One region of the Pseudomonas medicaginis genome, then DNA from elsewhere that is predicted to be linked to it. Evidence: predicted binding sites of a transcription regulator. Region 1 holds the regulator's gene; each other region holds the start of a gene.
The links. The regulator FliA, encoded in region 1, starts transcription of late flagellar genes. The targets are predictions, from matches to a motif close to CTAAAGTTTNNNNNNNNNNNGCCGNTAA.
Positions count from the first base shown of each region.

Region 2: the regulator FliA is predicted to act here: its motif matches at 3,608-3,635, upstream of ACMTA2_RS18675 (methyl-accepting chemotaxis protein).
Region 3: the regulator FliA is predicted to act here: its motif matches at 3,791-3,818, upstream of ACMTA2_RS03140 (methyl-accepting chemotaxis protein).

Region 1 covers NZ_OZ221631.1:2,064,786-2,071,810, forward strand. Annotated here, with positions in the region: gene flhA (flagellar biosynthesis protein FlhA) at 1-895, shown strand, start outside; gene flhF (flagellar biosynthesis GTPase FlhF) at 907-2,256, shown strand; gene fleN (flagellar synthesis regulator FleN) at 2,372-3,202, shown strand; gene fliA (RNA polymerase sigma factor FliA) at 3,199-3,942, shown strand; gene ACMTA2_RS09120 (chemotaxis response regulator CheY) at 4,110-4,481, shown strand; gene ACMTA2_RS09125 (protein phosphatase CheZ) at 4,500-5,285, shown strand; gene ACMTA2_RS09130 (chemotaxis protein CheA) at 5,314-7,025, shown strand, end outside.
Region 2 covers NZ_OZ221631.1:4,236,239-4,243,263, forward strand. Annotated here, with positions in the region: gene ACMTA2_RS18655 (FecR family protein) at 1-125, shown strand, start outside; gene pvdQ (bifunctional acylase PvdQ) at 219-2,567, opposite strand; gene ACMTA2_RS18665 (fe2+ zn2+ uptake regulation protein) at 2,863-3,243, shown strand; gene ACMTA2_RS18670 (hypothetical protein) at 3,253-3,441, opposite strand; gene ACMTA2_RS18675 (methyl-accepting chemotaxis protein) at 3,693-5,687, shown strand; gene ACMTA2_RS18680 (DUF411 domain-containing protein) at 5,908-6,354, shown strand; gene ACMTA2_RS18685 (YqaA family protein) at 6,354-6,788, shown strand; partial or broken gene ACMTA2_RS18690 (alpha/beta fold hydrolase) at 6,874-7,025, shown strand, end outside.
Region 3 covers NZ_OZ221631.1:714,097-721,121, reverse strand. Annotated here, with positions in the region: gene ubiB (ubiquinone biosynthesis regulatory protein kinase UbiB) at 1-653, shown strand, start outside; gene hisI (phosphoribosyl-AMP cyclohydrolase) at 736-1,134, shown strand; gene ACMTA2_RS03165 (phosphoribosyl-ATP diphosphatase) at 1,127-1,459, shown strand; gene ACMTA2_RS03160 (twin-arginine translocase TatA/TatE family subunit) at 1,484-1,771, shown strand; gene tatB (Sec-independent protein translocase protein TatB) at 1,782-2,204, shown strand; gene tatC (twin-arginine translocase subunit TatC) at 2,201-2,998, shown strand; gene ACMTA2_RS03145 (16S rRNA (uracil(1498)-N(3))-methyltransferase) at 2,995-3,702, shown strand; gene ACMTA2_RS03140 (methyl-accepting chemotaxis protein) at 3,861-5,777, shown strand.

The sequences.
Region 1 (7,025 bases):
CACCGTGCACATCCGCGACAACCTCGACCTGGCGCCGAGCGCGTACCGCCTGACGTTGATGGGGGTGATCCTGGCCGAAGCCGAGATCTATCCCGACCGTGAATTGGCGATCAACCCCGGCCAGGTCTACGGCAGCCTCAACGGCATCACCGCCAAGGATCCGGCTTTCGGCCTGGAGGCGGTGTGGATTGAAATCAGCCAGCGGGCCCAGGCCCAGTCCCTCGGCTATACCGTGGTGGACGCCAGTACCGTGGTGGCGACGCACTTGAACCAGATCCTGTACAAGCATTCCAGCGAGCTGATTGGCCACGAAGAAGTCCAGCAACTGCTGCAAGTATTGGCCAAAGGCTCGCCGAAGCTGGCTGAGGAGCTGGTGCCGGGCGTGGTTTCGTTGTCGCAGTTGCTCAAGGTGTTGCAGGCGCTGCTGGCCGAACAGGTGCCCGTGCGTGACATACGCAGTATCGCCGAAGCCATCGCCAACAACGCCTCCAAGAGTCAAGATACCGCCGCCTTGGTGGCTGCGGTTCGGGTTGGCGTGTCCCGTGCAATCGTCCAAAGCATTGTAGGCACTGAGTCTGAGCTGCCTGTGATCACCTTGGAGCCAAGGTTGGAACAGATATTGCTCAATAGTCTGCAGAAGGCAGGACAAGGCTCGGAAGAGGGTGTCCTGCTGGAGCCAAGCATGGCCGAGAAGCTGCAGCGTTCGTTGATCGAAGCAGCCCAGCGGCAGGAAATGCAAGGCCAACCGGTGATCCTGCTGGTGGCCGGTCCGATTCGCGCGATGCTCTCGCGATTCGGGCGCCTCGCGGTCCCGGGGCTGCATGTGCTGGCGTATCAGGAAATACCGGACAACAAGCAAGTGACCATCGTTGCGACAGTAGGGCCCAACGGCTGAGGTAGTGGTTTATGCAAGTGAAGCGTTTTTTCGCCGCCGACATGCGTCAGGCCATGAAACTGGTTCGTGACGAGCTGGGCGCTGAAGCAGCCATCATTGGCAACCGTCGTATTGCCGGCGGTGTCGAACTGACGGCGGCCCTGGATTACAAATTGTCGGCGCTGGCTCCACGGATTCCGAACATGGAACTCGAAGACGAGCTGCGCAAGACCCAGTCGCGCATCGCCAGCGCCCAAGCCGAACTGAGCCTGCGCAGCAGCGAAGGCGAAGGGGCGGCGGGTACCAATCGTCAATTGTTCGCCGGTCAGCCACTGACCGCCGGCCTGCCATTGACCGCTGCCGAACCACTGATCGAACAGGCCCAGGCCGAACCGCGTCGTCCGGAGCCAGCGCCTGCCGCGCCAGCCCGTGGGCTCGACCCGCGCGCCCTGGACTCGATGCGCTTTGAACTCAACAGCCTGCGCGAGTTGATGGAAGTCCAACTCGGCTCCCTGGCCTGGAACCAGCTGCAAGGCAGCCGTCCGGCCCAGGCCAATCTGTGGCGTCGCCTGCAACGCATCGGCCTGTCCGGTCCGTTGTCCCGGGACCTGCTGGCGCTGATCAATGGCATCGAAGAGCCGCGCCAGGCCTGGCGCATGTTGTTGGCGCACCTGGCGCGGATGATCGCGACCCCGGAAGTCGAGCCGTTGGAAGAGGGCGGGGTAATTGCCATGGTCGGCCCTGCCGGCATGGGCAAGACCACCACCCTGGCCAAGCTCGCCGCCCGTTATGTACTCAAGTACGGCGCCCAGAGCATCGCCCTGGTGAGCATGGACAGTTTCCGCATCGGTGCCCAGGAACAACTCAAGACCCTGGGCCGGATCCTCAATGTGTCGGTGACCCATGTGGATCCGGGGCAATCCCTGGCCCAGGCGCTGGAGCCGCTGCTGCGCAAACGCGTCGTGCTGATCGATACCGCAGGCCTGCAAGCCAGCGATCCGGCCCTGCGCATGCAGCTCGAAAGCCTGGCCGGGCGCGGCATCAAGTCAAAAAATTATCTCGTGTTGGCAACCACCAGCCAGAAACAGGTTCTAACCGCCGCATACCACAGCTACAAACGCTGCGGGCTGGCCGGCTGCATCCTGACTAAGCTGGACGAAACGGCAAGCCTGGGCGAGGTGTTGAGCCTGGCGATCGGTCATGAACTACCGGTGGCCTACCTGACCGACGGGCCGCGGATCCCGGATGATTTGCATCTGCCGCGCCGTCATCAACTGGTCAGTCGTGCCGTGAGTGTGCAAATGCAGGAAGAACCCAGCGAAGAAGCCATGGCTGACATGTTCGCTGATATCTACCACAGCCCGACCAAGCAGGTCGGCTGAGGTAATCATGAAAATTTTTTGTACCTACATCGATGGCCTGCCTTGCATTGTTCCGTATGCGAACGCGCAGCCAGTAATGTGGCCTCCGTCTAAGAAGACAAGGTAAAGAACGAACATGGGCAGCATGCATCCCGTACAGGTGATCGCGGTGACCGGCGGCAAAGGTGGCGTCGGGAAGACTAACGTGTCAGTGAACTTGTCCCTGGCTCTGGCAGAGCTTGGCCGACGGGTCATGCTGCTGGACGCCGACCTGGGCCTGGCGAACGTCGACGTGTTGCTGGGGCTTACCCCCAAGCGCACCCTGGCGGACGTGATCGAAGGCCGTTGCGAACTGCGCGACGTGTTGTTGCAGGGGCCGGGCGGGATTCGCATCGTGCCGGCGGCCTCGGGCACCCAGAGCATGGTTCACCTGACCCCGGCGCAGCACGCGGGCCTGATCCAGGCTTTCAGTGACATCGGCGACAACCTCGATGTGCTGGTGATCGACACCGCGGCCGGCATCGGCGACTCGGTCGTCAGTTTCGTGCGCGCCGCCCAGGAAGTGCTGCTGGTGGTCTGCGATGAGCCAACGTCCATCACCGACGCCTACGCCCTGATCAAACTGCTTAACCGCGACTATGGCATGAACCGCTTCCGCGTCCTGGCCAACATGGCCCAGAGCCCGCAGGAAGGACGCAACCTGTTCGCCAAGTTGACCAAGGTCACCGATCGCTTCCTGGACGTCGCCCTACAATACGTCGGCGCCGTGCCGTACGACGAAAGCGTGCGCAAGGCCGTCCAGAAGCAACGTGCCGTTTATGAAGCCTTTCCACGTTCCAAATGCGCGCTGGCGTTCAAGGCGATCGCCCAGAAGGTCGACACCTGGCCGCTGCCGGCCAACCCTCGCGGGCATCTGGAATTTTTCGTCGAGCGTCTTGTGCAACAAACAGCAGGGCCCGTGCTATGACAGCCAGCGGTTACAACCACCTCTACAAAAAATCGGCACGGGACGCCCAGTACGAATTGATCGAGCGTTACGCGCCACTGGTCAAGCGTATCGCCTATCACTTGCTGGCGCGATTGCCAGCCAGCGTGCAGGTCGAGGACTTGATCCAGGCCGGCATGATCGGCCTGCTTGAAGTGTCGAACAAATACGACGCCAGCAAGGGTGCCAGTTTCGAGACCTATGCCGGTATACGCATTCGCGGGGCGATGCTCGATGAAGTCCGCAAGGGCGATTGGGCCCCGCGTTCGGTGCACCGCAATACCCGCATGGTCAGCGACGCGATTCGGGCAATTGAAGCGAAAACCGGACGTGACGCTAAAGATCACGAAGTTGCGGCCGAACTCCAGTTGAGTCTCGATGATTATTACGGGATTTTGAACGATACCTTGGGCAGCCGCCTGTTCAGTTTCGACGACCTGCTTCAGGACGGCGAACACGAAGGGCTGCATGAGGATGGCGCGAGTGCTCACATGGAGCCATCGCGTGACCTGGAAGATGAGCGTTTCCAGAGCGCGCTGGCGGATGCGATTGCCAATTTGCCGGAGCGTGAGCGACTGGTCTTGGCGCTGTACTACGACGAAGAGCTGAATCTCAAGGAAATCGGTGAGGTCCTGGGGGTCAGCGAATCGCGGGTCAGCCAGTTACACAGCCAGTGCGCGGCCCGTTTGCGGGGGCGTTTGGGGGAGTGGCGAGCGCGCTGACAGGCAGTGTGGGGACACTGCGAACGAGGCTGGCCTGGCAGGTACTGCGCCAGTCTCCGTCCGTTGTGCTCCAGGCTGTTGTCGAGCGTTGTGCCGGATTGATTGAAATGGCGCGTCCAGGTGCTGGGCGCGTTTAAGACTGCTTGGAGGTCGAATTGGACAAGAACATGAAAATCCTCATCGTTGATGACTTCTCAACGATGCGGCGGATCATTAAAAACCTGTTGCGTGACCTTGGGTTCACCAACACGGCCGAAGCAGATGACGGGACCACTGCGCTCCCGATGTTGCACAGTGGCAACTTCGATTTCCTGGTCACCGACTGGAACATGCCGGGCATGACCGGTATCGACCTGCTGCGCCAAGTGCGTGCCGACGAAAAACTCAAGCATCTTCCGGTGCTGATGGTCACTGCCGAAGCCAAGCGCGAGCAGATCATCGAAGCGGCCCAGGCTGGTGTAAACGGCTATGTGGTCAAACCCTTCACGGCCCAGGCGTTGAAAGAGAAGATCGAAAAAATCTTCGAACGCATCGGTTAACGGCGCCACGGGGGAGCTATGGACAACGAATCTTCAATGGGCGATTTCGAATCGACCCTGAAAAAACATGCCCGCGAACTGGTCGACAGCCTTGAAAAAGGTCGCTTTGGCGATGCGGTTCAAATGATCCATGAGCTCAACCAGACCCGTGACCGCGGTCTGTATCAGGAAGTGGGCAAGCTCACGCGTGAACTGCACAGCGCGATTGTCAATTTCCAGATCGACCCGCACATGCCGCAGGCCGAGGAAGTCTCGCAGATCACCGACGCCACCGAGCGCCTGGGGTATGTGGTCAAGCTGACCGAGGCCGCCGCCAACCGCACCATGGACCTGGTGGAAAGTGCAACGCCGCTGGTCAATGGCCTGAGCGAAGAAGCCCAGGCCTTGAGCACCGACTGGGGCCGGTTCATGCGTCGCGAAGTCGGCGCTGAAGAGTTCCGGGAACTGGCCCGTCGGGTCGACGGTTTCCTGACGCGCAGCAGCACCGAGAACCGCGCGGTGGCAAGCAACCTCAACGACATTCTGCTGGCCCAGGACTATCAGGACCTGACCGGCCAGGTGATCAAGCGTGTGACCCAACTGGTCACCGAAGTGGAAAGCAACCTGCTCAAACTGGTGCTGATGGCCAGCCAGGTCGACCGCTTTGCAGGCATCGAACACGACCGTGAAGCGATGCTTGCTGAAAAAGATCCACAAAAACATCTCTCGCAGGGTGAAGGTCCGCAAATTCATGCCGATAAAAGAGAAGACGTTATGTCCGGTCAGGACGATGTGGACGATCTGCTGTCCAGCCTTGGATTTTGATTTAGCCCTATTTTAGGAGCAGCCATTAATGAGCTTCGGCGCCGATGAAGAGATCCTTCAGGATTTCCTGGTTGAGGCCGGCGAGATTCTAGAGCAACTGTCCGAACAGCTGGTCGAGCTGGAAAGCCGACCTGATGATGCGGACCTGCTCAATGCAATTTTTCGCGGTTTCCACACTGTAAAAGGAGGCGCCGGCTTCCTCCAGCTCAACGAGCTGGTGGAGTGCTGTCACATTGCCGAGAACGTGTTCGACATCCTGCGCAAGGGTGAGCGTCGCGTTGATTCGGAGTTGATGGACGTGGTGCTCGAAGCGCTGGATGCGGTCAACAGCATGTTCAGCGAAGTGCGTGAGCGCTCGCCGATTACCCCTGCCACCCCCGAGCTCCTCGCCGCGCTGTCGCGCCTGGCCGAGCCGCAGTCGGCTGACGAAGCGGCGCCAGCTGTCGAGGTAGTGGTGGAAGAACCGGTCGCCGAGGAATCGGGCGACATCACCGATAACGAATTCGAACAACTGCTGGACTCCCTCAATACCGTCAAGGCCCAGGCCGAGGCACCGGCCGCTCCGGTTGCACCTGCCGCGCCGGTCGCCGACGGGACCTCCAGCGATGAAATCACCGATGCCGAGTTCGAGTCGCTGCTCGACCAGCTTCACGGCAAGGGCCAGTTCGCGGCGGATGCCGTTGCTCCGCCAGCGGCCCCGGCCGCTCCGAAAGCGGCGGGCGACAGCTCGGACATCACCGACGACGAATTCGAAGCCTTGCTCGATCAGTTGCATGGCAAGGGCAACTTTGCCGTTGACGCACTGGACTCGGCCATCGCTTCGGCACCGACCCCGGCCAAACCCGCTGCCGCCGCAGCAGGTAGCGACCTGATCAGCGACCACGAATTCGAATCATTGCTTGATGAGCTGCATGGCAAGGGCAAGTTCAGCGAAGTCGGTACCGCTTCTGCTGCGCCTGCTGCCGCCACTGCGGCGGCATCGGTGGCCAAGGCTGCGCCCAAACCCGCCGCCAAGGCGCCGGAGCCCAAGGCCGAGCCCGCCAAGCCTGCCGCTGCCGCCCCGGCGCCAGCCCGCGCTCCGGCCGCTGCGCCAGCGGAAAAGCCGGCCAGCGAAGCAGAGACCACCGTTCGGGTCGACACCGCACGCCTGGACGAGATCATGAACATGGTCGGCGAACTGGTACTGGTGCGTAACCGCCTGGTGCGCCTGGGCCTCAACAGCCAGGACGAAGCCATGTCCAAGGCCGTGTCGAACCTCGACGTGGTTACGGCGGACCTGCAGACCGCGGTCATGAAGACCCGGATGCAGCCGATCAAGAAAGTCTTCGGGCGCTTCCCGCGCCTGGTTCGTGACCTGGCTCGCCAGCTCAAGAAAGAAATCAACCTGGAACTGGTGGGTGAAGAGACCGACCTCGACAAGAACCTTGTCGAGGCCCTGGCCGACCCGCTGGTCCACTTGGTGCGCAACGCGGTCGACCACGGCATCGAGTCGCCGGAAGAGCGCGAAGCCTCGGGCAAGGTCCGCAGCGGCAAGGTGATCCTGGCCGCCGAGCAGGAGGGCGACCACATCCTGCTGTCGATCTCCGACGACGGCAAAGGCATGGACCCCAACGTGCTGCGTTCCATTGCGGTGAAACGCGGTGTGATGGACAAGGATGCCGCCGATCGCCTGAGCGACACCGAATGCTACAACCTGATCTTCGCCCCGGGTTTCTCCACCAAGACCGAGATTTCCGATGT
Region 2 (7,025 bases), 2.2 Mb from region 1:
ACAACGTCCGCGAAGTGCAGAACCTCGTGGCTTCGTTGCCGAAAGTCCTGCCGGTCTACCTGACCCGGAACAAGGACGGCAACCCGGTCCTCAATTCCATCGGGCAACGTCCGGCCACACACTGAAAGCTTTCTGTGGGAGCGAGCCTGCTCGCGAAGGCGGTGTGCCGGTCACTGAAATGCCGAATGTGCCGCCTTCGTGTACAAGTACAAAAGCCGTTAGTGCGTCGCCACCCTGCCCGCCTCTTCACGTTCACGGATAGTCACGGCCTGATAGTCCGGATCGGCCTTGATCTGCTGTTCGGTGAATGGCAGCGCGCTCCACTGTTTCTGCGAAAACGCCTGGGTCTGGTCGGCCGAATAAGGCGAGGCGGGATCGCTGGAAATGGAGAACGCCAGCAACCCCTGGGCTTGCGGCCCTTTACCGTCAAACGTCACCACTTGCAGGTAGCTGGTACCGCTGACCACTTCCCGCTTGCCGTTCGCCCCCGGCACGCTCTGGATCGCGTTATAGATGCCCAACTCCCCGGGACCACCGTGGATCGGTGTCTGTCGGCTGCCACTGCTGCTCACCTGGACGTCCTGCCATCGACTGTCCTTCGATAACCCGGAAGCCTTCACCGCCGCCACCGAAGCCAGCATGGCTTCGCGCACGGCCTTGAGCACGGGCGGTCGCTCGGTCGCCAGGCCACGCGGGGTGTGTTGCGGGTCCTTGGGGTCGAACGCCACGCGCCACGAATCGGGCACCGCTTGCAGTCGCGCCATGATCTGCTGGAAATGCACGAACCCCAGGCCGCTATTCAAACCTGCCTTGCGATCCCAAGCCTTGAGGCTGGCACAGGCCTCGCTCATTGCCGCAGCATCGGCCCCCAGATCACCGGTGCAAACCCCTAGCAGGTCCGGCATCACCTGGTCAGCCAGGTAAACCTGATCGTCCATGACCATGCGCTGCAAATCCTCGACCTTCACCGGCCCGCCCTTGGCCAATTGGCCCATCCGTTCCAGCGCAAAACGCGCCCGCAGGCCTAGCGGCTGGCCGTGCTGGCTGATCAACGGGGAATAACCGGACAAGGGCTGCGCGGGGTTGACCATCCAGGCCGAGTCGTTGGCGTTCTGCACATAATCGCGGCGCAGCAGTTGCGGGAGCTTGTCGGCGGCATAGATGCCCTTCTGCGCCGCCTTGGAATCGTTGTCCCAGGCACATTCACTGCGCGCGCCATCCAGCACGATCAGTTGCAACCCGGCCCTGGGATCGCTGCACCGGGCCAATTTGTCGGCATCGACGTTCGGCACCACCGACACATTCATGTAGAGGCTTTGTCCCTGGTCGTCCACCGCCAGGGTATTGACCCAGGGAATGCCCTGGATCTCATGGACGGCGTCCTGCAGATCCTTGAGCGTGACCGCCTTGTTCATGGCGTACCACTGGGCCAGTACCCGATCGTTTTCCAGGTTCGCATCCCGCAGGCTGTAGGCGAATCGGTTGTCCCAGTCCAGCCGGCCAGGCCACTGCACGACCGGGCCGAACTCAGAGCCATAGACCACGCGAGAAACCCTCTGCACCTGGCCGTCGGGTTGCTTGATGTCCACCGTGACCGCCTGTTGGCTCATCGGTACGGACTTGCCATCGAGCAAGTAGCGAGTCGGGTCCTTCGGGTCGAGTTGCAGACGGTACAGGGTGAAATGTTTTGAACTGTCGACGGTGTGGGTCCAGGCCAGGTGCTGGCTGAAACCGATGTTGATCATCGGCAAGCCTGGCAGCGCCGCCCCCATGACGTCCAGCTTGCCGGGGATGGTCAGGTGCATCTGGTAGAAACGCATGCCGCCTACCCACGGAAAATGCGGGTTCGCCAGCAACATCCCACGACCGTTGAACGAACGCTCACTGCCGATGGCCAGCGCATTGCTGCCGCGGTCCAGGGCAAACCGCTGCTGACGGGTCGCGGCGGCGGCGAAATGGGCGGCCGGGGCAGCGGCGAGTGCCGTCGCCTGGGGCGGCTGCGCGCCAGCCAGGGCTTCGGCGAACTGGCCGACGCCACCTTCCACCAACAACCGACGGGTCAACTTGACCAGGTCCAGTGCGGTGATCGGCCGTACCCACTCGCTGGCGCACTGCTCGGGCAAGCCCTTGGCCTTGCGCTCGGCCAACACACGGTTGTAGCCCGCCACATACCCCTCGACCAGTTGCTGCACTTGAGGCGTCTGGGCCTGCCAGAACCCGGAAACCGCTTGCGGCGTGTTGAGCCAGCTGAAAAACAGATCGCTGACGCGGTTCTGCCGCTGTTCGACGGTCACCTGCTCGGGCCCGAAATAACGCGAGCGCTGGGCATTGACCGTGACGATCTCATTGGCCAGCAGGCACAGATTGTCCTGGGCGTAGGCATAACCGATGCCATAACCCAGCCCTCGTTCGTCCTGAGCCCGGATATGCGGCACGCCGAAACGGGTGCGCCGGATCTCGGCACTGGCCTGTGTCCCATCGTCCTGCGCATTGACCACGGGGCTGAGCCCGAGCGCGATCCCCAGAAAAGCGCCTGCAAGGCCAACCCTCGATAACTGCCCGGACATTCTCACGTTCACTCCTGATGAAAACTTCAGAAACCAGGACGGCTACCGCTGCGCCGATAGACAAGCACTCGGCCGCCTGGGACATCACACGCCGCGTGCTGGACCGGAATGTGCCTCCCTTGAAAACGAACCGGATGAAAAAAAATTAATAGCCTGGCACCGCTTGAACACGGGGGTTTGACGAAGCACGGGCATTTTTTTCACATCACGGCCCTCATGATTGCGCGTCCTCGTTCGTCCTATAACAGGAGAGTATTCGTGACCTTTTCTGATCAGGCTGGTAAGGAGTTTCTGCATGCGTAACGCGCAACTGCCCATGGAGGGCAAGCCAAGGCCGACCGGCATCTCGCTGAACGCCACCCACCGTGAATTCGACAGGCTGCCAGAGCGCGGTGGCAATGATCACATCAGGCGCCTGCTCAAGAGCTTCGGGCTCAGGACCAGCCTGATTCGCCTCAAAGTCATCGACGCGCTGCTCAAGGCCGCTCACGAAAACCGTTGCCTGGGTGTACGTGGCGTGCACAGCCAGTTATTGGGACTGGACATTCCGTTGTCCTTTCTCAGCGTGCGCGAGGTGTTGAAGCGCCTGTGCAGCGAGGGCGTCGTGACCCTCAACCCCGATAAAAGCTACCGGCTGCATCCCAACGCGATGGCCGTACTCGAGGCCGAGGATTGACGCCGGTGCTCAGGACTTGACCTTGCGCCGCATCACGCCGTTGATCACTACCACGATGACCGCCACTGCAATGGCGATGTATTGGAACAGCTGCTCGCTGATCATGCCCTTGCCCTGCATCCAGGACAGGCCCAGCATGATCGCGAGGACCACGAGGACGATCAGAATCGAGTATTTCAAGCGTTGTGAATGAGTCATTGCCAATTTCCTGAATGTTTCCGTTCTGTAGCCCGAGCCCGCCGGGGTGACGCTGGTTCAAGCGATGACGGGCAGCGCGCGGACGGCCCATGGTACAGGCCAACCCGACTGTTCGCCTACGGGCGATCATTTCCCCCACGGGCGCCAACGCCGCCGATACACGGCATTCAAGCTTCGCACGAACGAGTCGATACAAATTGGTACGATCATCCCAATTGCTCTTGAAAGACGCCTCCGTGCAAGGACCCCCCATGCCCGCATTCCGAACGATTCAGGCTCGCTACACGCTGTTCCTGGTTCTATTCATCTTGGTGCTGTCCATCCTGACCGTGGTGGGCATCAGTTACCTGGTCGCCCCCAAGCTGCGCCAGACTGAAGAACAAGTGGTCCTGAACCGCATCGCCGAGGTTGCCGAGCAGATCCAGGGTGAACTGAACAAAGTCCAGGCCCAGCAACGCAGCATCACCCAGACCATCCCGTTGCTCGACAGCGATGCCATCGACAAAGTATTGCCGGGGCTGGTGGACCAGTACGGCGAGTTGAAAGTCTTCGGCGGTGGGATCTGGCCGTTGCCCAACCAGCGGGCCGAGGGGCGCAGCAAATTCAGCACGTTCTGGCACCGCGACGCGTCCGGCAAACTGGTGGTCAATACCTTCTGGAACAGTGACGCCGCCCCCAACTATTACGAACAACCCTGGCACAAGGGCGGCATGGCCACCCCTCCTGGGAAATGTGCCTGGGCTGCGGCGTACAAAGACGACGCCAGCGCCGAACCGCGCACCAACTGCGCCATGGCCATTCAGAAAAACGGCGCGCCTTACGGCGTGTCCACCATCGACGTGACCCTGGGCTTCTTCAACGACCTGGTGGCGCGGAAGGAAGCTGACCTGAGCGCCGAAATGCTGATCGTCGAAGGCGACGGCAAGATCATCAGCAACAGTTCACGCATCAACGGGTCGATCGTGCTGAAAAACATCAGCGAACTGGCGGCCACTTCACCATTCGCCGCCCAGGTCAAGGCGGGCCTGGCCAAGCGTGAGCAGCCGTTGCAACGGGTCGAGTTCGACAACAACGGCGAGGCCAGCACCTTCTTCATGCGTCCTATCGAAGGTTCGCCGTGGTTCCTGGCGACGGCACTGCCCACCCGCCTGATCACCGCCCAGCGCGACGACGTACTGAGCACGCTGAGCCTGCTGCAGATCCCGATGGTGATCCTGCTGGTACTGATGCAGTTGTACGCGATCCGTCAACTGACCAACCGCATGAAGATCCTCAAGGGCAACATCGACGCCTTGTCAACGGGCGACGCCGACCTGACCCGCCGAATCACCATCCGGGCCGAGGATGAATTGGGGGCTATCGGTCATTCGGTCAACCGCTTCATCGCTTACCTGCAAGGCATGATCGGTGAAGTCACCCAGGCCACCGGCGCCATGGCGTCGAGCCTCGGTGACCTGCAGCGGACCTCGGCCCACACCAGCGAAATCCTGATGCGCCACGCTTCGGAAACCGACCAGACCGTGACCGCCATCACCCAGATGAGCTCCACGGCTGAAAGCGTTGCGCAAAACGCCGCCGAAACCGCCGCGTTCACCCAACGCGCCAACCAGCACGCCGATCGCTCCCGGGTGGTGGTCGGCGAGGCGTCCACCAGTGTGGTGGCATTGATCGATGAAGTGGCCAGCGCCACCCGCAAGGTCGAGAGCATGCAACAGGACGCCCAACGTATCACCGAGATCCTGGGCGTGATCGGCGCCATCGCCGGGCAGACCAACCTGCTGGCGCTCAACGCAGCCATTGAGGCCGCCCGGGCCGGTGAGCAAGGCCGTGGTTTTGCCGTGGTGGCCGACGAAGTCCGCGCCCTCGCGGCCCGCACCCAGGCCAGTACCTCGGAAATCAACGAAATGCTGACACGCCTGACCCAAGGCGTGAGCTCGTCGGTCGCGGCCATGGAAAACACCCAGGCCAGTTGCCAGTCGGCCGCCGATGCCACATCCCGAGTCAACTCGGGCCTGGATGAAATGGCCGGTTCCGTCAGCCAGATCAACAGCCTGAGCACCCAGATCGCCACGGCCGCCGAACAACAGAGCGCGGTGACCGAGGAGATCAATCGCAGCATGGTGCAAATCCGCCACATGGTGGAGCAACTGGTGGAGAGCGGCTTGGCCAGCGAAGCCAATACCCGACAACTGCTGGAAGCCAACAGCCGGGTGAATACGATCATGGGGCGGTTCAAGGTGCGCTAAAAACTCACCATCCCCTGTGGGAGCGAGCTTGCTCGCGATAGCGTCGGAACAGTTGCAAGGTCGTGACTGACAAACCGCTATCGCGAGCAAGCTCGCTCCCACAGGACTGTATTCGGCCTCCCAACCTGACAACTCTGTAATTCCCGCCTCAGGCCCCCGTCAGCTCGTACCCGCTACTCTGTTATCCTTGCACCAAACCGTTCGACACGAGACCTCCTTCATGGCCAACCCCCTGCACCTGCTTGCCTTGAGCGCTCTGTTCATGACCACCCTGGCCCAGGCCGCCGAACCGATCAGCATTGATGTGCACCGCGATGCCAACTGCGGCTGCTGCAAAAAGTGGATCTCGCACCTGCAAGACAATGGTTTCAAGGTCAATGACCATGTCGAAGCCGATATGAGTTCGGTCAAGCAACGCCTGGGCGTGGCGCCGAACCTGCGCTCCTGCCACACCGCCGAAATCAACGGCAAATTTGTCGAAGGCCATGTCCCGGCCGACCAGGTGCTGGCGTTGAGCAAGCGCGATGACTTGCTCGGCGTGGCCGCACCGGGCATGCCCATGGGCTCGCCCGGCATGGAAATGGACGGCATGAGCGACGCTTATCAGGTGATCGGCCTGAAAAAAGACGGGACCCAAACCGTAGTGGCGGATTACCCGGCCCACTGATGGGCCAAGCCTATATCGGCTTGTTCCTGGCGGCGTTCGGCGCGGCGACCTTGTTGCCGCTGCAATCGGAAGCCTTGTTGGTCGGCCTGTTGCTCGGCGAGCGCCATGCCGCCTGGCTGTTGCTGGGTGTCGCCACCGTCGGCAACGTTCTGGGATCGCTGGTGAACTGGTGGCTGGGCACGCGCCTGGAACACTTCAAGGACCGGCGCTGGTTTCCGGTCAGCCCTACCCACCTGGACAAGGCCCGCGTCCATTACCAGCGCTTCGGTCGTTGGTCGTTGCTGCTCAGTTGGCTGCCGATCATCGGCGACCCGTTGACCCTGGTCGCGGGGGTGATGGGCGAGCCGTGGCGGCGCTTCCTGCTGATCGTGACCCTGGCCAAGGGCCTGCGCTATGGCGTCCTCGCCCTGGCCACGCTGGGCTGGATGGGTTGAACGTTCAAACCATTCGGTTGCCTGTGGTTAATGTCGCCATAATCAGGCCGCCCCAGGATCGGCAGCGGCCACAAGGAGATTGACCATGTCCCGAACCACTCTGCGCTGGTTGCCCAGCCTGTTCCTCACTGCCGCCCTGCCCCTGCTCACCCAGGCCGCCACTGCGCCGCAAGGCCCGGCCTACGGAGCACAGCTGGAGGGCTTCGAATACCCCTACACCCTCAAGCACTTCGCTTT
Region 3 (7,025 bases), 1.4 Mb from region 1:
CGCCCGAAGACCAGGACTACCTGGCCCGCAACCTGTTCGCCTTCTTCAAGCGTGATTACCGCCGCGTCGCCCAACTGCACATCGATTCGGGCTGGGTGCCAGCCGAGACCAAGCTCAACGAATTCGAAGCGGCGATCCGTACCGTGTGCGAACCGATCTTCGAAAAACCGTTAAAAGATATTTCCTTCGGCCAGGTGCTGATGCGCCTGTTCCAGACTGCGCGACGCTTCAACATGGAGGTTCAGCCACAGTTGGTGCTGTTGCAGAAAACCCTGTTGAACATCGAAGGCCTCGGTCGCCAGTTGTACCCGGACCTCGACTTGTGGAACACCGCCCAACCGTTCCTCGAACGCTGGATGCGCGAGCGTGTCAGCCCGCGGACCTTGCTGGGCAACGTGCAGAGCCAGTTCGAGCAGATTCCGCACCTGGCCAACATGACCCGCGACCTGCTCGAACGCATGTCCCAACCCCACGCCCACGACCCGGCGCCACCGTGGCACCGACGCAAGGACGACTGGCTGTTGCGCCTGTTGGGCGCGGCTCACCTGGGTGGCGGCGCGGTACTGGCGACCGGTGGGCCGCTGAGCCAGCTGGGTCACTGGCCGGCCGGTATCATGATGGTGGTCGGTCTGTATCTGGTCGTTCGCCGATAGCCAGCACCGGTTCACGCTGGCACACTGTTTCAATGCTGGGTCCGCCGACGTCAAGGTGCGCGGCCCATGGTCGGAGTCAACGATGAAAAACTGGCAGGACGAGATCAAGTGGGACGCTGACGGCCTGGTGCCGGCCATCGCCCAGGACCACAAGACCGGGCGCGTATTGATGATGGCCTGGATGAACCGCGAAGCGCTGGCCCTGACCGCCGCCGAGAACCGCGCCATCTATTGGTCACGTTCCCGTGGCAAGCTGTGGCGCAAAGGTGAAGAGTCCGGGCACGTGCAGCACCTGCATGAAATGCGCCTGGACTGCGACGGCGACGTCATCATCCTGATGGTCGAGCAAGTCGGTGAGATTGCCTGCCACACCGGCCGTCAAAGCTGCTTCTATCGCGTCTTCGAGAACGGCGACTGGAAAACCGTCGACCCGGTGCTCAAGGACCCGCACGCCATTTATTCAGGACATACCCATGAGTGACACCCTGACCCGCCTGGCCCAGGTGCTGGAAGAGCGCAAGGGCGCCGCGGCTGACAGCTCCTATGTCGCCAGCCTGTACCACAAGGGCTTGAACAAGATTCTGGAAAAAGTCGGCGAAGAGTCGGTCGAGACCATCATCGCCGCCAAGGACGCCGCCATCAGCGGCGACTGCAGCGACGTGATCTACGAGACCGCCGACCTGTGGTTCCACAGCCTGGTCATGCTGGCCCAACTGGGGCAGCACCCGCAGGCCGTACTGGATGAACTGGACCGTCGATTCGGTCTGTCCGGACACGTCGAGAAAGCCTCGCGCCCGTCCGCCTGATCAATTTTTGAGAGGAGTAGCCACATGGGTATCTTTGACTGGAAACACTGGGTCGTCATCCTGGTCGTCGTGGTGCTGGTGTTCGGTACCAAGAAACTGAAAAACCTCGGCACCGATGTCGGCGAGTCGATCAAGGGTTTTCGCAAGGCCATGAACGACGACGAAAAACCGGCCGACCCGTCGGCGGCTGCTGGCCAACCGGCGCAGCCGAGCCAACCGGTCCCCCCCCAGGCCAGCCAGCCTGTGAATGCGCCGCACACCATCGACGTGCAGGCTCAGAAAGTCGAAGAGCCAATCCGCAAAGACTCGTGAGCACTGACTAATGTTTGGGATCAGCTTCACTGAACTGCTGCTCGTCGGCCTCGTCGCCCTGCTGGTATTGGGTCCCGAGCGCCTGCCGGGGGCTGCGCGCACCGCCGGTCTGTGGATCGGACGCCTGAAGCGCAGCTTCAATGCGATCAAACAGGAAGTTGAACGTGAAATCGGCGCTGACGACATCCGTCGGCAACTTCACAACGAACATATTCTGTCCCTGGAACAGGAAGCACGGAAAATCTTCACGCCGCCCCAGCAGGAACCGACGCCGGTCCAGCCCGTGGCCGAACCGACGATTGCGCCACAGGCGCCGATGGATGGTGCGCAGCCGATGGCTGAACCGGCGCCAGTGACACCGACGGTAGCGGATACAGCGCCCCCTGCTGTTCCTGCGCCTAACGACCCTACTTTGCCGCCGCGAGCCCCATGAGCGATATCCCTGAAAACGACCAGCCGATGCCGCTGGTATCGCACCTCACCGAGTTGCGCACCCGCCTGCTGCGTTGCGTGGCGGCGATTTTCATCATCTTCGCCGGGCTGTTCGCCTTCACCCAGCAGATCTACACCTTCGTCTCCACGCCGCTGCGCCAGTACCTGCCCGTAGGGGCGACGATGATCGCCACCGACGTGTCGTCACCGTTCCTGACGCCATTGAAGCTGACGATGATGGTCTCGTTGTTCCTGGCGATCCCGGTGATCCTGCACCAGATCTGGGGCTTCATTGCACCGGGCCTGTACAAGCATGAAAAACGCATTGCCGTGCCGCTGCTGGTGTCCAGCATCCTGCTGTTCTACACCGGCATGGCCTTCGCCTATTACCTGGTGTTCCCGCTGATCTTCAAGTTCTTCGCCGCCGCCACCCCGGCGGGCGTGGAAATGATGACCGACATCAGCAGCTACCTGGATTTCGTCATGACGCTGTTCTTCGCCTTCGGCGTGGCGTTTGAAATCCCGGTGGCGGTGGTGCTGCTGGTGTGGATCGGCGTGGTCGACGTGGTCTACCTGAAGAAGATCCGTCCCTACGTGATCATTGGCTGCTTCGTGGTCGGCATGATCCTGACCCCGCCGGACATTTTCTCCCAGACCCTGCTGGCAGTACCGATGTGGCTACTGTTCGAGATCGGCATCCTGTTCGGCGCCCTGGTGCGCAAGCGCCGGGAAGAAGAACCCGAGGATCAATCGGTCGATGACCACAACGACCAGCCGCCAGCGACCCAAGCGTGAACCTGCTGCTGCTCGAAGAGGCCGATTTCATCGAGCCTGACCGCGTGATCCTGAGCGATCGCCGGTTGACCCACATGCAGGACGTCCATCGCAGTGCCGTCGGTGACACCCTGCGGGTCGGGCGCATCGGCGGGTTGATGGGCTCGGCTCAGGTGCTGCGCCTGGAAGCTCGCGAAGCCGAACTGCAAGTGACCCTCGACCAGGCACCACCGGCCAAGTTGCCGTTGACCCTGGTACTCGCCCTTCCACGTCCGAAAATGCTCCGACGGGTGTTCCAGACGGTCGCCACCATGGGCGTGCCGCGGGTGGTGCTGGTCAACAGCTATCGCGTGGAAAAGAGCTTTTGGCAGACGCCGTTCCTCGAACCCGAGGCCATCCGCGAGCAACTGATCCTGGGCCTGGAACAGGCCCGGGACAGCGTGCTGCCTGAGGTTGTTATCGAGAAACGCTTCAAGCCCTTCGTCGAAGACCGCCTGCCGGCCATCGCAAGCGGCACCCTCGGACTGGTCGGCCACCCTGGCAACCACCCACCCTGCCCGCGAGCGCTGACGGAACCGGTGACCTTGGCCATCGGCCCCGAAGGCGGTTGGATTCCCTACGAAATCGACCTATTGGGCAAGGCTGGCCTGCAACCGGTGCAGCTTGGCGAACGGATCCTGCGGGTCGAGACCGCGGTTACGGCGCTGCTTGCCCGGTTGTTCTGACCCAGGTAGTACCCATCCCAGACGACGACTGCTTAGCAGTCGAGCGGGAGCAAGTTCCCTCGCTACGAAAAGCCCCTGCGCCTATTTTCTACAGATCCCGCCAAAGCCGCCGATACAGTCCCCATAAAACCAATTCAACGCTCCAAGGGAGTATCAGCATGTTCCGGTGGCTTGCCCAGGGTCTGGGAAATGTAAGCGTTAATCGCAAACTCGGCGCAGGCTTCGGTCTGGTGCTGTTCCTTACTTTGATGATCGCATTCACCGGTTGGTCCGGCCTGGGCAATGTCATCAGCCGGGGCGATAAATTGGGGTTCATTGCCAGTCTCAACGACTTGAGCAAAGACTTGAACCTGGCCAGCATCGACTACAACACCACACGGGGCGAGAAAGGACCGCAACAGGTCAACGATCTGCTTGGCAAGCTCGAAGCCGGACTGAAAACCGCTCGCGAGTTGATCGAACAGCCGGCCGACGTCGCGCTGATCGATCAGCAACTGGCCGCCGTAGCCGAATACAAGAACGCCTTCGCCCAGATGACCAGCGCCACCGTCAGCCGCGAAGACGCCCGCAGCAAACTTGGCGCCAGCGCCGACAACGCTGTAGCCCGCGTCGCCGAAGTGGAAAAGGCGGCACTGCAAAGCGGCGATATCACCCAATTGAACAACGTGGTGGCGCTGAGCAAGGCGATCCAACAGGCGCGTTATCAGGTTCGCGGCTACACCTATAGCGGAAAAAGCGAGGCCCAGCAGCCCGCCATCGATGCCATCACCAATGTCCTGAAACTGCTGGTACGCTTGCCGGCCCAGCTACCCGAGGAACACGCCGATAGCCTGCAACAGGCCAGCGACTCGATGAACCTCTATCGTGCAGCGGTCAGCCAGTTCCGCGATTCCCAGCTCGATAATGGCGCCGCGTTGCAGCGCATGAGTGAGCAAGGCCACGTACTGATCGACTCCAGCCAGAAGCTCACCGTGTCCCAGACTGCCGTGCGCGACCACGATACAGCCCAGGCCAAGACCGTTCTCATCGCAGCGGCTGCACTGGCCCTGCTGCTAGGCGTGATTGCAGCACTGCTCATTACCCGGCAGATCGTCGGCCCGCTCGGCGAGACCTTGAAGGTTGCCGAGCGAGTGGCCGCCGGCGACCTGACCCATAACCTCACTTCTGACCGTCGCGACGAACTCGGCCAACTGCAACGCGCCATGCAAAGCATGACCGTGGGCCTACGGCAATTGATCGGCGGCATCAGCGACGGCGTGACCCAAATCGCCAGCGCCGCCGAACAGCTTTCAGCCGTGACCGAGCAGACCAGCGCCGGGGTCAACAGCCAAAAGGTGGAAACCGATCAGGTCGCCACCGCCATGCACGAAATGACCGCTACCGTGCAGGAAGTCGCACGCAACGCCGAGGAAGCTTCCGAAGCCGCCGTCGCAGCCGATCAGCAGGCCCGCGAGGGTGACAAGGTCGTCGGCGAAGCCATCTCTCAGATCGAACGCCTGGCGCGGGAAGTGGGCAACTCCACCGCCGCCATGGGTGACTTGAAGCGTGAAAGCGACAAGATCGGCAGCGTCCTGGATGTGATCAAGTCCGTGGCCCAGCAAACCAACCTGCTGGCCCTCAACGCCGCCATCGAAGCGGCCCGTGCCGGCGAAGCCGGTCGTGGGTTCGCTGTAGTGGCCGACGAAGTCCGCAGCCTGGCCCAGCGCACCCAGAAGTCGACCGAAGAAATCGAAGAACTGATCGTGGGCTTGCAAAGCGGTACTGAACAGGTCGCGACCATCATGGACAACAGCCGCAGCCTGACCGACAGCAGCGTCGAACTGACCCGCCGCGCCGGGAGCTCGCTGGAGAACATTACCCGTACAGTCTCGGCGATCCAGTCGATGAACCAGCAGATCGCTGCGGCGGCTGAGCAGCAGAGTGCGGTGGCTGAGGAGATCAACCGTAGCGTGCTGAATGTGCGTGATGTGTCGGAGCAGACTGCGTCGTCCAGTGAAGAAACTGCCGCCTCCAGTGCTGAGCTGGCGCGGTTGGGGGTTCATTTGCAGACGTTAGTGGGAAGGTTCCGGGTTTGATGTCTTGCGGTTGCCTTACTTAGATTTGTGTGTATATCCGTTATTTAGGTAACGGCTACTTATGGTTCCGCTCTTACAGCGGGTCACTTTCGAAAAGCCCGGAAGCCGGCCCAGTCGAAAGTAACCAAAGCGCTTTTGCCCCACCACTCGGTGCCTCGCCTAGGCTCGGCATGCCCTCTCTCCGGCATTGCTCCGTGGGCCCGCCGCGAAGGGCCATCCATGGCCCAGCGCGGCTACCTCGGCATCCATGCCGAGGTGCCCACTGCGCAATGCCTACGTTCAGCCATCGTGGTTAACGGGGCGTCCGAGATCAACGTCCACCGCGAGGCGGCCTGGTAGCCGACCTTTCTCTCCGGCCGTACCCCGATTCAAATGTGGGAGCGAGCTTGCTCGCGATGGCGGTGTGTCAGTTTGCGGTGATGTTGGATGTGCCGGCCTCTTCGCGAGCAAGCTCGCTCCCACAGGGGAAACGCGGTCCCCATCACGAACCAGGTCGGCTGTCAGGCCGCCTCGCGAGCAAGCTTTGCTCCCACAGATTGGACAGGTGTACGACCGGAAGAGCCAGGCCGGCTATAAGGCCGCCTTCGCGAGCAAGCCCGCTCCCACAATGGAATTGGCGTACACCTGAGAGAGCCAGGTCGGCTACCAGGCCGCCTCGCGGTGGACGTTGATTTCGGCGCCCCGTTAACCACGCTGGCCGAACGCAGGTATTGTGGAGTGGGCATCCCGGCATGGATGCCGGGATAGCCGCGCTGGGCCATGGATGGCCCTTCGCGGCGGCCCACGGAGCAATGCCTGCGTTCGGGCATGCCGAGCCTAGGCGAGGCACCGAGTGGTGGGGCATGTAGCGTTTTGCTTACTTTTGCGCTTCTCAAAAGTGAGCCGCTGTAAGAGCGGAACCATAAGTAGCCGTTACCTAAATAACGGATATACACACAAAGATCAGCCCTTCAGCACAGAGCTACACCGTCTTGCGCCATTGCCTACAACTACGCCAGAATCCGCCGGCTTGTGCGCCTTGGCCCTGGGCTCTAACGTTTGCAGGTCGCTGTCAGTTCAGCGACCGGGTTTAGCAGCTCGGCACATTATCAAGGCACGCAGGTCCGCTTTATGGCGGCTGCGCGTGGGGCACTTCGGTGCGCCGGGTTCCTTGATTCCTGGTCTGCTAACCCGCGCACAGTCGCCACCCTTTTCGTCTAGCAGCGATGTCTGGCGGCTCCATCAATCAAGGAGCGTCAACCATGCACA